3 regions of the Enterobacter quasiroggenkampii genome follow, and region 2 is predicted to be linked to each of the others. Evidence: predicted binding sites of a transcription regulator. Region 2 holds the regulator's gene; each other region holds the start of a gene.
The links. The regulator PhoB, encoded in region 2, activates phosphate uptake and scavenging genes when phosphate is short. The targets are predictions, from matches to a motif close to CTGTCATAAAACTGNCNNAT.

Region 1: a site for PhoB is predicted at 1,330-1,349, ahead of glpT (glycerol-3-phosphate transporter). Genes of this name have one in related genera too.
Region 3: a site for PhoB is predicted at 3,202-3,221, ahead of kdgR (DNA-binding transcriptional regulator KdgR). Genes of this name have one in related genera too.

What each region holds. Positions count from the first base shown of each region.
Region 1 is NZ_CP143745.1:3,836,334-3,841,541, forward strand. It holds gene glpT (glycerol-3-phosphate transporter) at 1-1,221, opposite strand, end outside; gene glpA (anaerobic glycerol-3-phosphate dehydrogenase subunit A) at 1,473-3,101, shown strand; gene glpB (glycerol-3-phosphate dehydrogenase subunit GlpB) at 3,091-4,308, shown strand; gene glpC (anaerobic glycerol-3-phosphate dehydrogenase subunit GlpC) at 4,305-5,208, shown strand, end outside.
Region 2 is NZ_CP143745.1:1,589,762-1,594,969, reverse strand. It holds gene proY (proline-specific permease ProY) at 1-86, opposite strand, end outside; gene brnQ (branched-chain amino acid transporter carrier protein BrnQ) at 167-1,486, opposite strand; gene phoR (phosphate regulon sensor histidine kinase PhoR) at 1,896-3,191, opposite strand; gene phoB (phosphate response regulator transcription factor PhoB) at 3,213-3,902, opposite strand; gene sbcD (exonuclease subunit SbcD) at 4,090-5,208, shown strand, end outside.
Region 3 is NZ_CP143745.1:3,431,412-3,436,619, reverse strand. It holds gene prc (carboxy terminal-processing peptidase) at 1-635, shown strand, start outside; gene htpX (protease HtpX) at 829-1,710, shown strand; gene V1572_RS16470 (MFS transporter) at 1,761-3,134, opposite strand; gene kdgR (DNA-binding transcriptional regulator KdgR) at 3,313-4,104, shown strand; gene V1572_RS16460 (YobH family protein) at 4,171-4,410, opposite strand; gene mgrB (PhoP/PhoQ regulator MgrB) at 4,572-4,715, shown strand; gene V1572_RS16450 (YebO family protein) at 4,790-5,080, shown strand; gene V1572_RS16445 (MBL fold metallo-hydrolase) at 5,104-5,208, shown strand, end outside.

The DNA of each region.
Region 1 (5,208 bases), 2.2 Mb from region 2:
GGTGTAGCCCACAATGGCGCTCGCCGCGACCGAACCGCCGAGGTAGCCGAACAGGCCGGTAAAGCCCGCCGCCGTGCCCGCCGCTTTTTTCGGCGCCAGCTCCAGGGCATGCAGACCGATCAGCATCACCGGACCGTAAATCAGGAAACCGATGACGATCATGCAGGCCATATCTACTGATGGGTTGCCCGGCGGGTTAAGCCAGTAAACGACCGTCGCGATGGTCACCAGCGTCATAAAGAACACGCCCGTCGCACCGCGGTTACCTTTAAACACTTTGTCCGACATCCAGCCGCAAAGCAGCGTGCCCGGGATCCCGGCATATTCATACAGGAAATAGGCCCAGGAGGATTTATCCAGCGCGAAGTGCTTCACCTCTTTCAGGTAGGTTGGCGACCAGTCGAGGATGCCGTAGCGCAGCAGGTAAACAAACACGTTCGCGACCGCGATGTACCACAGCAGCTTGTTCGGCAGCACGTACTTCATGAAGATCTGTTTTGCGGTCAGCTCTTCTTCATGCTCCTTGCTGTAATCATCCGGATAGTCGTTTTTGTACTCTTCAATCGGCGGCAGGCCGCAGGACTGCGGGGTATCGCGCATCAGGGCGAAGGCAATAATCGCCACCAGAATGGCGCCAAAGGCAGGCATGTAGAGCGCCGCGTGCCAGTCGTTGAACCAAGCCATCCCCAGCAGGAACAGCAGCGGCGGAATACCGCCGCCCACGTTATGGGCGCAGTTCCACACCGACACGATGCCGCCGCGCTCTTTCTGCGACCACCAGTGCACCATGGTGCGTCCGCACGGCGGCCACCCCATTCCCTGGAACCAGCCGCAGAGGAACAGCAGCACGAACATGATGGCAATGCTGGAGGTTGCCCATGGCACAAAGCCCATAAACAGCATCACCGCTGCCGCCAGGATCAGACCGGCGGGCAGGAACACGCGCGGATTCGAGCGATCCGACACGGAGCCCATGATGAATTTGGAAAAACCGTAGGCGATAGAGATCCCCGACAGCGCGAACCCCAGATCGCCGCGAGAAAAGCCCTGCTCCACCAGATACGGCATGGCGAGCGCGAAGTTTTTACGTACAAGGTAGTACGCCGCGTACCCGAAGAAGATCCCCAGGAAGATTTGCCAACGCAGGCGGCGATAGAGCGGATCTATTTCTGCCTCTGGCAGACGCGCCCTGTGGGGCGCAGGTTTGAAGATACTGAGCATAACAGCCTCCGTGGCCTTGAAATGAATGAGCAGGTGGCTCGCACCTGAATTCCAGAGGCGGGGATGTTAAGAAATCACGGTGATTGTTACTGTGAATCAACGCACAGATTGTTACAGAAATATGACGGAATGCGCAAAAAAGCGCATGAAATCACGTTTCACTTTCGAATTCCGCGCGTTTATGTTCGAAATCAAACAAACCACAAAATTAATATGGCTAAATGATAGAAAACGAACATAGAGGGTAAACAATGACCAGTCACGATCCTCGTTATAGCGATGTGATAATCATTGGTGGTGGCGCAACCGGCGCCGGGATCGCGCGCGATTGCGCCCTTCGCGGCTTAAGCGTCACGCTTCTGGAACGCCATGATATCGCCACGGGCGCAACCGGGCGTAACCACGGCCTGCTGCACAGCGGCGCCCGGTATGCGGTCACCGACGCGGAATCCGCACGCGAATGTATTGCTGAAAACCAGATCCTCAAGCGTATCGCCCGACAATGCATTGAACCGACCGACGGCCTCTTTATTACCCTTCCTGAAGATGACCTCGCCTTTCAGGACACCTTTATTACCGCCTGCGGCGCCGCGGGCATTCAGGCTGAAGCCATGGATCCGGCGCTGGCGCGGCGGCTGGAACCGTCGGTTAACCCGGCGCTTATCGGCGCGGTGAAAGTCCCTGACGGCACCGTCGATCCGTTCCGCCTGACCGCCGCCAACATGCTGGACGCCAGGGAGCATGGCGCACATATCCTCACCGGGCACGAAGTGACCGGCCTTATCCGCGAAGGCCATCGCATCTGCGGCGTGCGGCTTTTTAATGCGCAATACAATGAACACAGCGAGCTGTATGCCACCGTGGTGGTCAACGCGGCGGGGATCTGGGGGCAACGGATTGCGGAATACGCTGACCTGTCGGTGCGCATGTTCCCGGCGAAAGGCTCGCTGCTGATCCTCGACCACCGCATTAATAACCACGTGATCAACCGCTGCCGCAAACCGTCTGACGCCGATATCCTCGTGCCGGGAGATACCATTTCGTTAATCGGGACGACCTCAACCCACGTGGACTACAGCGAAATTGACTACAACCGCGTCACCGCTGAAGAGGTGGATATCCTGCTGCGCGAAGGGGAAAAACTGGCGCCGGTGATGGCGCAGACGCGCATTCTGCGCGCCTACGCGGGCGTGCGTCCGCTGGTCGCCAGCGACAACGATCCGAGCGGACGTAACGTCAGCCGGGGCATCGTGCTGCTCGATCACGCTACGCGCGACGGCATGGACGGGTTTATCACCATCACCGGCGGCAAGCTGATGACCTATCGCCTGATGGCCGAGTGGGCAACCGATGCCGTCTGCCGCAAGCTGGGGAATACCAGGCCGTGCGTGACGGCAGAACAGCCGCTGCCGGGATCGCGGCAGTCCACCGAAAAAACGTTGCAAAAAATCATCTCTTTGCCTGCGCCGCTGCGCGGGTCCGCGGTGTACCGCCACGGCGACAGAACGCCACCGTGGCTCGGTGAAGGACGAGTAAGCCGCAGCCTCGTGTGCGAGTGCGAAGCCGTCACCGCCGGTGAGGTGCAGTACGCGGTGGAGAACCTGACGGTCACCAGCCTGCTCGATCTTCGTCGCCGCACCCGCGTCGGAATGGGCACCTGCCAGGGCGAGCTGTGCGCCTGTCGCGCCGCCGGGCTGTTGCAGCGCTTTCACACCACCACCGCTACCCAGTCGCTCGATCAGCTCAGCGCGTTTTTAAACGAGCGCTGGAAAGGTATTCAGCCTGTCGCCTGGGGCGATGCCCTGCGTGAAAGTGAATTTACCCGCTGGGTCTACCAGGGGCTTTGCGGTCTTGAGAAGGAGCAACACGATGAAATTTGATACCGTGATTGTCGGCGGCGGGCTGGCGGGCCTGCTCTGCGGCATTAAGCTCACGAAGCAGGGGCTGCGCTGCGCGATTATCACCCGGGGGCAGAGCGCCCTGCACTTCTCGTCGGGCTCGCTGGATCTGGTGGACGAAGCGTACCGCGATAAGCTGCCACCCGAGCATCCGTATCACCTGATTGGCGCGCAGCATATTGACCGCTTTGCGCTGGAGACCGAAGCGCTGCTGGCGGAGTGCGGCGCACGTCTGCAGGGCAGCGCCCGGCTCAATCACCAGCGCGTCACGCCGCTCGGCACCCTGCGTTCCGCGTGGCTCAGCCCGGAGGAGGTGCCCGTTGCCCCCATTCGCGCGGAACGCGTGCGGGTGGTAGGGATTAGCGGCTTTCTGGATTTCCAGCCCCATCTCGCGGCGGCGTCGCTCTGTCGCCAGGGCGTTAACGCCGAAACGGCAGAGATAGAACTGCCTGAGCTTGATGTCCTGCGCGATAACCCGAGCGAGTTTCGCGCGGTGAATATCGCCCGTTTTCTGGATAACGAAGAGAAATGGCCGCTGCTGTATGACGCCCTCAGGCCGCTTAGCGACAACTGTGACGCCCTGCTGATGCCCGCCTGCTTCGGTTTACGCGACAACCGGCTCTGGCGCTGGCTCTCGGATCGTCTGCCCTGCTCGCTCGGCCTGCTGCCAACGCTGCCCCCGTCTGTACCCGGCATCCGCCTGCACACCCAGCTCCAGCGCCAGTTTGTTGCCCAGGGCGGCGTGTGGATGGCGGGGGATGAGGTGAAGAAAATTACCCTGGTGGACGGCGCGGTAAGCGAAATCTGGACGCGAAACCACGAGGATATTCCGCTTCGCGCCCGCTATACGGTGCTGGCAAGCGGCAGTTTCTTCAGCAACGGGCTGCTGAGCAGCCGGGAAGGCATTCGGGAAGCCATTATGGGGCTGGATGTTCGCCAGCTAGCCTCCCGCGCGGACTGGTATCAGAGTGATTTCTTCTCGCCGCAGCCCTGGCAGCAGTTCGGCGTGATTGTCGATAACCACCTGCATCCGCAGCTTTCCGGTAAGCCCATCAATACTCTTTTTGCCATCGGTTCGCTGCTGGGCGGATACGATCCCATCGCCCAGGGATGCGGTGGCGGCGTCTGCGCCGTCACCGCGCTGTATGTGGCAGAGCAGATTAGCCAGCGCACGGAGGCTGAACAATGAACGACACCCGTTTTGAAAGCTGCATCAAATGCACGGTGTGTACCACCGTCTGCCCGGTCAGCGGCGTGAACCCACGCTATCCCGGGCCTAAACAGGCCGGGCCGGACGGCGAGCGCCTGCGCCTGAAGGACGGCAAGCTGTACGATGAAGCCCTGAAATACTGCATCAACTGCAAACGCTGCGAAGTCGCCTGCCCGTCGGATGTGAAAATCGGCGATATTATCCAGCGCGCCCGGGCGCGCTACAGTACGCAAAAGCCGTCGCTGCGGGACGCGATTCTGAGCCACACCGATCTGATGGGCAGCGTCTCTACGCCGTTTGCCCCGCTGGTGAATGCCGCGACCTCTCTCAAACCGGTGCGCCAGCTGCTGGATGCCACGCTGAAAATAGACCATCACCGCAGCCTGCCGAAATATTCTCACGGCACCTTCCGCCGCTGGTATAAATCCGTGGCGGCGGAGCAGGCGCAGTACGCCGAGCAGGTGGCCTTTTTCCACGGCTGCTATGTGAATTACAACCATCCGCAGCTGGGTAAAGATCTGCTGAAAGTGCTGAACGCCATGGGAACCGGCGTACAGCTGCTTAGCAAGGAGAAGTGCTGCGGCGTGCCGCTGATTGCTAACGGGTTTACCGATAAAGCGCGCAGGCAGGCTCAAAGCAATGTCACCTTCCTGCGTGAAGCCATCGTCGACAAAGGCATACCGGTGCTGGCGACCTCGTCCACCTGTACCTTCACCCTGCGCGATGAGTATCCGCATCTGCTGGACGTGGACAACACCGGCCTGCGAGAGCACATCGAGCTGGCAACGCGCTTCCTGTGGCGCAAGCTGGACAGCGGGCAGACGTTGCCGCTGGGGAAATTGCCGCTGAAAGTGGTGTACCACACGCCGTGTCATATGG
Region 2 (5,208 bases):
AGACCGGTGCCGATAGCCGAGCCCAGCGCCATAAAGCGGATGTGGCGTGTGCTCAATCCACGTTTAAGTTTGTTAGTGCTTTCCATTTAAATCTTGCCATTCAACACGAAAAAACAAAAAACCACGGGGCCTTAAGCCCCGTGGTTAAACAGTTTGTTGCCGTTGATTAATGGGCGTTCGATGCGACCTGACGCCCTGCGGCACGGTCCCAGATAATCGCCAGAACCAGCGCAACAACGGTAGGCATCAGCCAGGCCAGACCCTGCTCGGACAGCGGCAGACGCTGTGTCCAGGCTGGCAGAACTTCCGCGAACGCTGATGCTTTAATCCCGTCAAGGATACCAAAAATCAGGCTGATAAACATGGCTGGCGCAATAATTCGTGAGGAGTTGTTCCACCACGGGCGGGTGAAGCTCAGCACCACCAGCACGATGCACGGCGGATAAATCGCCGTCAGTACCGGAATAGAGACCTGAATCAGGTGGCTCAGACCGAGGTTGGACACCGCCATGGAGAAGATACCAAGGATAAACACCAGGGTACGGTAAGAGAGCGGCAGATACTGCGCAAAGAACTCAGCACAGGCGCAGGTGAGGCCAACCGCGGTAACCAGACAGGCCAGGAAGATGAGCGCCGCCAGCAGCATACTGCCCGCACCACCGAAGGTGTGCTGAACGTAGGCGTGCAGGATAGCCGCACCGTTGGCGTTCTGATCGACCAGCATGGCGCTATCGGAGCCCAGACGGAACAGCGCCAGATACAGCAGCGTCAGCCCTACGCCAGCCATCAGACCGGCCCAGATGGTATAGCGGGTCAGCAGACGCGCTTCGGTCACACCGCGGGAACGCGCGGCGTTAACGATAACGATACCAAACACCATCGCGCCCAGCGTATCCATCGTCAGGTAGCCGTTCACGAAGCCGTTAGAAAACGCGGCGTTTTTGTAGGCGTCCATCGCGTCGCTAATCGGGCCGGCGGGCCAGACGATGGCCGCTACCGCCAGGACAATCAGCGCCACAATTTTCAGCGGAGCCAGGAAGTTACCCACGGTATCCAACAGCTTGCCAGGATAGAGGGAAACCAGAATCACGATAGCGAAGTAGATCAGGCTGTAGATGAACAGCGGCATCGCGCCGTCACCGGTCAGGGGAGCAATCCCCACTTCGAAGGAAACGGTCGCGGTACGCGGGGTGGCAAACAGCGGCCCCACGGCCAGATAGCAGACGGTTGCCAGCAGAACGCCTGCCACTTTGCCGATCGGGGAGCTGAGGCTATCCACACCGCCGCCGACTTTCGCCAGCGCGATGACGGTCAGCACCGGCAGCCCCACGGCAGTAATCAGGAAACCAAACGCGGCGGTCCAGACGTGTTCACCCGCCTGTAAGCCAACCATTGGAGGGAAAATGATGTTGCCTGCGCCAACGAACAGCGCAAATGTCATAAAGCCCAGCGCGATGATGTCACGCGATTTTAAGTGATGGGTCATAAAACCTTACTGCCTGTGGATGTGGTGTTGAAAACATTGAGATTTTCGATATCCCTGACGGGACGATACAGCCGAAAATTTGCTCAATTTCAGCGGGAAATGCTCCCGTCCTGGCGTGGAGAAGAATAGTTTTTCGATTTACCACGCAAATACAGTCGGTCTGACAGTATCTGGGGCGCAATTTAAACGCTTATAACGTTTAAAGGCAAGGTGGGATCGTAAAACCAGAACAATATGCCAGCATGAAAATACGCACCAGCACAATACGCTGTTTATAAGAAAAACCCATGGCTAATCATGCGAACAAAAAACAGCCAGCCGTATAAAATTCATCCGCGTTTCGCTTGACTGCAAAGCAAACGGGCCAGCGATGGCTGACCCGTGGAAAGGTAAAATGACACGCCCGCCGTCAGGCGATCTTTTTGGCAATTAATCGTTCCGGGATAACGAAGCTGAAGCGGGTTCCTTTGCCCAGGGTACTCTGAATATCGAGACGGCTTTCATGGTGGTTGACTGCGTGTTTCACAATCGCCAGCCCGAGGCCGCTTCCGCCCGTCTGCCGCGATCGCGCTTTATCCACACGGTAGAAGCGCTCGGTCAGACGCGGAATATGCTCCGGCGCAATCCCCGGCCCGTTGTCCTCCACGCTAAACTCGGCCCCCGTTGGGGTATGGTGCCAGCGCACCACGATATCCGTCCCCTCCGGCGTATGATTCACCGCGTTATACACCAGGTTGGAAATGGCGCTGCGCAGCTCATCTTCGCTGCCCAGCACCTTCAGCGTGTTGTCGACGTCAAAGGTCAGGTGGTGCTTTTTGTGGCTTAACGTCTGCGCTTCACGCTCCACGACCCGCAGCATCATCGGGACATCAATGGTGTCATTCAGCGCGAGCGTTGGCGCCGCTTCAATCTTCGAGAGCGTCAGCAGCTGCTTAACCAGGCCTTCCATCCGGTGCGTTTGCTCGCGCATGGTGTGCAGCGCTTTTTCACGCGGCGCACCTTCCAGCGTTTGCTCCTGCATCATCTCCAGGTAGCCCTGCAGCACGGTCAACGGGGTTCGCAGTTCGTGGCTGACGTTGGCGAAGAAGTTACGACGCGCCCCTTCCAACTGGTGCATCTGGGTGACATCGCGCGCCACCATCAGCCACTGCTTATCGCTGTAGGGCATCACGCGGATCTCAAGATGGCGACCATTATTGAGCTTGAGATTGTGCGGACGGGAGAAATCACGCTTTTTCAGGTACAGCGTGAACTCGGGATAACGCAGAAGGTTGAGGATATTCTGTCCATTGTCATCCGGCCAGCGCAGGCCCAGCAGCTGCTGCGCCAGGCCGTTACACCAGAAGATCGTCCCTTCTTCGGTCGTCAGAATCACGGCATCCGGCAGCGATTCTGCACCGCTGCGAAAACGCTTAATCAGGCTTCCCAGCTCGCGGCGGCGCTTTTTATTACGCATCTGCATCTGATGCAGACCGTACAGCAGCGGCTCCCAGCTGCCGCTTCCCGGCGGCGGCGTCATGCTTCGGTCAACCCACAGCCACCAGGAGAGGCGCAGCAGGTTCCAGAAATGCCAGATGAGCAGCCCGGTGACCGACGCCAGCAGAAACCACGGCAGGTGTCCAAGAAAGGCCCCCAGAATGAAGGCCGGAATACAGCATAAGATCAGTTCAAAGACGAGCCTTTTCCATGACAGACGTTCCAGCACGCGTCACACTCCTGTCATTGTTCAGAAACGGGTAGAAAAACGATAACCCGTGCCGCGGACCGTCTGCACCATGCGATCGTGGCCGCTCAGTTCCAGTGCTTTTCGCAGGCGGCGGATATGTACGTCAACCGTCCGGTCTTCGACATACACGTTAGTTCCCCAGACGTTATTCAGCAACTGCTCGCGGCTGTACACGCGTTCCGGGTGGGTCATAAAGAAGTGCAGGAGTTTAAATTCGGTAGGCCCCATGTCGAGGGGATTTTCACCGGTCATCACGCGGTGAGACGTCGGATCAAGGCTCAGCCCCTGCATTTCGATCACCTCTTCCACCGCCATCGGCGAAATACGGCGCATTACGGCTTTAATGCGGGCCACCAGCTCTTTGGGGGAGAACGGTTTGGTAATGTAATCGTCCGCGCCGGTCTCCAGACCGCGCACACGATCCTCTTCTTCTCCGCGCGCCGTGAGCATCACAACCGGTATATCGCGGGTCAGCGCTTCACGCTTCAGGTGTTTGATAAACTGCAGTCCGGAGCCGCCGGGCAGCATCCAGTCCAGCAGAATCAGATCGGGCCAGGGTTCATTCAGCTGGTTCACTGCACTGTCATAATCTTCTGCTTCAACCGGCTGGAAGCCATTTTGTTCGAGCACGAAGCACACCATTTCACGAATTGGAGCTTCATCTTCTACGACCAGAATACGTCTCGCCATACTTTGCCCTGTCTTATCTTATTTACGTTACAAGTTTGTAATTCGGCGCCATTATGCGTCAGATTTATGACAGATTTATGAAAAACAGTACCACGTTAACGGGCAAACCGTTGTTTTATTACAGCGGTTATTTTCCCTTCTCTGAACGTTTATAATCCTGCTTTCTCTTTTTTGCCACGGATCAGCTATGCGCATACTTCACACCTCGGACTGGCATCTGGGTCAAAATTTTTACAGCAAAAGCCGTGCGGCTGAACATGAAGCGTTCCTGGGCTGGCTGCTGGAAACGGCCCGGACGCACGAGGTGGACGCGATTATTGTGGCGGGAGACATCTTTGATACCGGCTCGCCGCCGAGCTATGCGCGCGAGTTGTATAACCGCTTCGTGGTGAATCTGCAGCAAACCGGCTGTCATCTGGTGATCGTCGCCGGCAACCATGATTCCGTCGCAACGCTGAATGAATCCCGCGACATCCTGGCGTTTCTCAATACCACCGTCGTCGCCAGCGCCGGGCACGCCCCGCAGATCCTGAAAAAGCGCGACGGGTCGCCGGGGGCGGTGCTGTGTCCGATACCGTTTTTACGTCCGCGCGACATCGTGCAAAGCCAGGCGGGGCTGTCGGGCGCGGAAAAGCAGCAACATTTGTTGCAGGCCATCACCGACTATTACCACCAGCAGCACGCCGAAGCCTGTGCCCTGCGCGGTGACCAGTCGATTCCGGTGATTGCGACCGGGCACCTCACCACCGTCGGGGCCAGTAAAAGTGACGCCGTGCGTGACATCTATATCGGCACGCTGGATGCCTTTCCGGCGCAGCACTTCCCGCCCGCCGACTACATTGCGCTCGGGCACATTCACCGGGCGCAGATCGTCGGCGGCTGCGAGCACATCCGCTACTGCGGCTCGCCCCTTTCGCTCAGCTTTGACGAAACGGGCAAAGCCAAATCCGTACATCTGGTGACCTTCTCCGACGGAAAACTCAGCGCCGTCGACACGCTGGAGGTGCCCGTTACTCAACCGCTGGCCGTGCTGAAAGGCGATCTCAATGCCATCACCGCACAACTGGAGCAGTGGCGCGGCGTCGAGCAAGATCCCCCCATCTGGCTGGACATCGAAATCACCACCGACGACTACCTGCACGATATGCAGCGAAAAATCCAGGCGCTGACCGAAGATTTGCCGGTTGAGGTCTTGCTGGTGCGCCGCAGCCGCGAGCAGCGCGAGAAAATCCTGTTAAGCGCTCAACGCGAAACGCTCAGTGAACTGGGGGTCGAAGAGGTGTTTGAACGCAGACTCTCGCAGGAG
Region 3 (5,208 bases), 1.8 Mb from region 2:
AGCCAACCTTCGGGAAAGGCACTGTTCAGCAGTACCGCTCTCTGAATCGTATTTACGATCAGATGCTGCGTCCGGAATGGCCTGCGCTGGGCTCGGTTCAGTACACCATTCAGAAATTCTACCGCGTAAACGGCGGCAGTACGCAGCGTAAGGGCGTCACGCCGGACATCATCATGCCGACTGGCACCCAGGAGACGGAAACCGGCGAGAAGTTTGAAGATAACGCGTTGCCGTGGGACAGCATCAATGCCGCGACCTACGTGAAAGCGGGTGATATGACGCAGTTTGGCCCTGAGTTGCTGAAGGCGCATAACGACCGCATCGCGAAAGATCCGGAGTTCCAGTACATCATGAAGGACATTGCGCGATTCAATGCTCTGAAGGATAAGCGGAATATTGTTTCTCTGAACTACGCTCAGCGTGAAAAAGAGAACAACGAAGACGATGCAACCCGCCTGGCGCGTATCAACGATCGCTTCAAGCGTGAAGGCAAACCTCTGCTCAAGAAACTGGACGATCTGCCAAAAGATTACCAGGAGCCGGATCCGTATCTCGACGAGACGGTGCATATCGCTCTCGACCTGGCGAATCAGGAAAAAGAGAAACCTGCCGTACAGCCCGCTCCGGCAAAATAACCTCCCAACAGGCACAAGACATTGTGCCTGTTTCTTTTTGTACTTTATCCTTCCGTCAGCCAGATTTTCAATTGTGTAAAGTTGTGTCTTTCTGGTGACTTACGCCCGCCGGATGCTTGAAAATAGCCGCAATACCCATACGATGTGGGTAATCGCATAGTGCGTTTTGTTAAACTGAGGTAAAAAGAAAATTATGATGCGAATCGCGCTCTTCCTGCTCACCAACCTGGCGGTGATGGTGGTTTTCGGGCTCGTGCTAAGCCTGACAGGAATTCAGTCGAGCAGCGTTCAGGGTCTGTTGATTATGGCGCTGCTGTTTGGTTTTGGTGGCTCGTTCATCTCCCTGCTGATGTCGAAGTGGATGGCACTGAAATCGGTAGGGGGTGAGGTCATTGAGCAACCCCGTAACGATATGGAACAGTGGCTGATGAATACGGTGGCTCAGCAGTCCCGTCAGGCCGGGATCGCCATGCCGCAGGTGGCCATTTACCATGCTCCGGATATCAACGCGTTCGCCACGGGGGCCCGTCGCGATGCGTCACTGGTTGCTGTCAGCACCGGACTGCTGCAGAACATGAGCCGTGACGAAGCCGAAGCAGTTATCGCCCACGAAATCAGCCATATCGCCAACGGTGACATGGTGACCATGACCCTGATTCAGGGCGTGGTAAACACCTTCGTGATCTTTATCTCCCGTATTCTGGCGCAGATTGCCGCGGGCTTTATGGGCGGCAACCGCGACGAAGGCGAAGAGAGCAACGGCAACCCGCTGATCTATTTTGCCGTGTCGATGGTTCTGGAACTGGTATTTGGTATTCTGGCCAGCATCATCACCATGTGGTTCTCCCGTCACCGTGAATTCCACGCGGATGCCGGCTCTGCGAAGCTGGTTGGTCGTGAGAAGATGATTGCCGCGCTGCAGCGTCTCAAAACCTCCTACGAGCCGCAGGAAGCGAACAGCATGATGGCCTTCTGCATTAACGGTAAATCCAAATCGCTGAGCGAGCTGTTTATGTCTCACCCGCCGCTGGATAAGCGTATTGAAGCGCTGCGCAGTGGGGAATACCTGAAGTAACGCAACAAAACACAAAAAGCCGGGCGGGAGAACACTCCGCCCGGCTTTTTTTATGCCTGAACCCTGGGCTGGGTCACCCGCAGGCCACTGACGACCGCCGCTAGGGTGGCAAGGGCGCCTGCGGTGAGGAGCGCAAGGTGGTTACCGTTTTGTCCGGCAAGGTTAAACATCAGGGCGACCAGTGCCGCACCGCTGCTTTGGCCCAGCAGACGCGCGGTTCCCAGCATACCGCTTGCCCCACCGCTGCGATGCCGTGGTGCTGAGGTGATAATGGTGTGATTATTGGGGGACTGGAACAGGCCAAACCCTGCGCCGCAGAGGATCATGCGCCAGATGATGTCCAGATCCGAAGGCGACGAGGGCAACAATGCTAACGCGAAAAGGCCTGTCGCCATCACCGCCAGCCCCAAAGCGCCCAATAAACCGGCATGAACACGTTCAATTAAATAACCTGCCAGCGGTGCCATCACCATCGTCGCCAGCGGCCAGGGGGTGAGCAGCAGCCCGGTTTCCACTTCTGAGCGGCCAACTACGCTCTGCAGAAAGAAGGGCAGGGAGACCAGAGCCAGCATCTGGGCGCAGAACGAGCAGACAGACGTGCAGATGGAGAGCGAAAAGAGGGGAATACGCAGCAGGTCAACGGGCAGCAAAGGAACTGGCAGGGTGAGCTGGCGGCGTACAAAGAAGAAGCCGATCGCCAGCAGGGCGATGAGCTCCGCGGCGGTAAGCACCAGAGATTGTCCCTGGGCAAAGCCGCTCAGCGCCGTAATCAGCAGGCCGAAGGTCAGAGCATTCATCACCGCACTTGCCACGTCGAAGCGCGGCATGCTGCTTTTGGAGCCGTTAGCGGGAAGAAAGCGCAGAGCAAAAAAGATGGCGACGATACCCAGTGGCACGTTAATGGCGAACAGCCATTGCCATGACGCAACGGAGAGGATCGCCGCCGCAATTGTTGGCCCGGCGGCAGAAGAGACGGCGACAATAAACGAGTTTATCCCCATTCCGCGCCCCAGATGACGCTGCGGATAAATCAAGCGGATCAGCGCCGTGTTTACGCTCATGAGCGCCGCGCCGCCAAAACCCTGCGCAATACGCGCAAGCGTCAGGGTATGCAGTGAATCTGAAAGGGCACAGAGCAGGGAGGTAAAAGTGAAAACCACCAGGCCGCACTGATATACCCGGCGGTAGCCGAACATATCGCCGAGGAAAGAGAACGAGAGCAGTGACACCACAATCGCAATCTGGTAGGCGTTAACAATCCAAATCGAACTGGCGGGTGAGGCATGCAGGTCGCTGGCGATGGTTGGCAGGGCAACGTTTGCAATCGCGCCGTCAAGGACGGCCATTGAGATACCGATAATGATGGTCGCTATTGCGCCATACCGCTGGGGTAATGGCAGGCCATCAGAAAGATTCTTTTCCATCAGGAGTAAAAAGCTCAGCGTGAAATTATTCTCAGGGTAACTATTTTAGCATTGTTACAGCCGCGATATGTCGCAGATTTGTAACGAAGTAAACGCGGATTGATTGCAGGTGACATGACGGGAACTTATAATAAAAACCGGTTCTGATTTTTATAAAACACTCGCTATGAGGTGGTAAATGGCTATTGCGGATTTGGATAAACAGCCAGATTCTGTTTCTTCCGTGCTGAAGGTGTTTGGCATCTTACAGGCGCTTGGAGAAGAGCGTGAAATAGGTATTACAGAGCTGTCGCAGCGCGTGATGATGTCAAAAAGCACCGTTTATCGCTTTTTGCAAACCATGAAGTCACTGGGTTACGTTGCGCAGGAAGGCGAATCTGAAAAGTATTCTCTGACGCTTAAGCTGTTTGAATTGGGTGCGCGTGCGCTACAAAATGTTGACCTGATCCGCAGCGCTGACATTCAGATGCGTGAAATCTCTCGCCTGACCAAAGAGACCATTCATCTCGGTGCCCTGGATGAAGACAGCATCGTTTACATCCATAAAATCGACTCCATGTACAATCTGCGCATGTATTCGCGCATTGGTCGCCGCAACCCGCTCTACAGTACCGCCATTGGTAAAGTTCTGCTGGCGTGGCGCGATCGCGAGGAAGTGAAACAGATCCTCGAAGGCGTGGAATACAAACGCAGCACGGAACGAACCATTACCAGCACGGATGCGCTGCTGACGGTGCTCGACCGCGTGCGCGAGCAGGGATATGGCGAAGATAACGAAGAGCAGGAAGAGGGGCTGCGCTGCATCGGCGTTCCGGTATTTGACCGCTTTGGCGTGGTGATCGCGGGCTTGAGTATCTCCTTCCCAACCTTACGCTTCTCCGAAGAGCGTCTGCATGAGTATGTGGCTATTCTGCACACTGCGGCACGGAAAATTTCTGAACAGATGGGATATCACGACTACCCGTTTTAATCCCTGCTGGTAGAAAAAAACGCCGCATCTGATGCGGCGTTTTTTGTATGTCATTCACCAGGCTGATTAGCCATTATCAATCACGACGGATGTTTTACGCAGTACAGGGCAGTGGGTTAAGCCAACGATCCCACTGTCAGTATGCAGATATTGGGCAGTGCTCATTCCCTGTGCTGTGAGATATTTACACTGAATGCCTAGCCCGGCTGCGTTTTCGGTGCTCCCCACGAGCACGCCATAGCCCGTTAACAGAAGGCCAATCCAGACAAGGGCCAGTGCAATAATTGTTCGAATGATGAATCGCATCATTACCTCTTTTATCGTTGTTATCGTAATGCTAGCGTAAAGCGTTTACGCGATGAAACAAGTGCAGGATTCTGAAAAAAAACGCGATGGAGGCACAGTTAGTCCTTGTTTAAGATAAGCGTGATAATCTCGTTACATCAGGTCCTTAGACGGAGTGTGGAGTGAAAAAAATACGCTGGGTAATTCTGATTATCGTGCTGATAGCGTGCGTGGTGTTATGGACGCAGACGATCAATGTGATGTGCGATCAGGATGTACAGTTTTTTAGCGGCGTTTGCGCAATAAACAAGTTTATTCCGTGGTAATAGACATTTTTTCTCAACGTGATTTCCTTCCTTCGCGCCAGTGGTAAAATAGACGTTTTTATTGAGGTGGTGAAATGGGTGAGTTACTGAATTCAGGGCTGCTGAATATAGCATCCCTGATGATTTCTTTGGTGGTACTGCTTGTGGGGCTGGTCATCTGGTTTTTCGTGAACCGCGCCAGTTCCCGTACTAACGAGCAGATCGAACTGCTGGAAGCGCTGCTCGATCAGCAAAAACGTCAGAATGCGCTGCTACGCCGTCTGTGTGAGGCTAACGAACCGGAAGAGAAAGACGCGCCGAAAGACGCGGTCGCTGAAGATAACAAAGACGAAGACGACTTTATCCGCCTGGTGGCTGAGCGTTAATCTTTTTGTCCTGGGAGGTGGCTGTGGTCTGGAAAAATCCCTGGTATGACCCCTCCCTGAAACATCACACCCCAAACGGTTTTTGTAATACCGATCCTGTCGGACATCAACCCGGCGACCTTGACCGT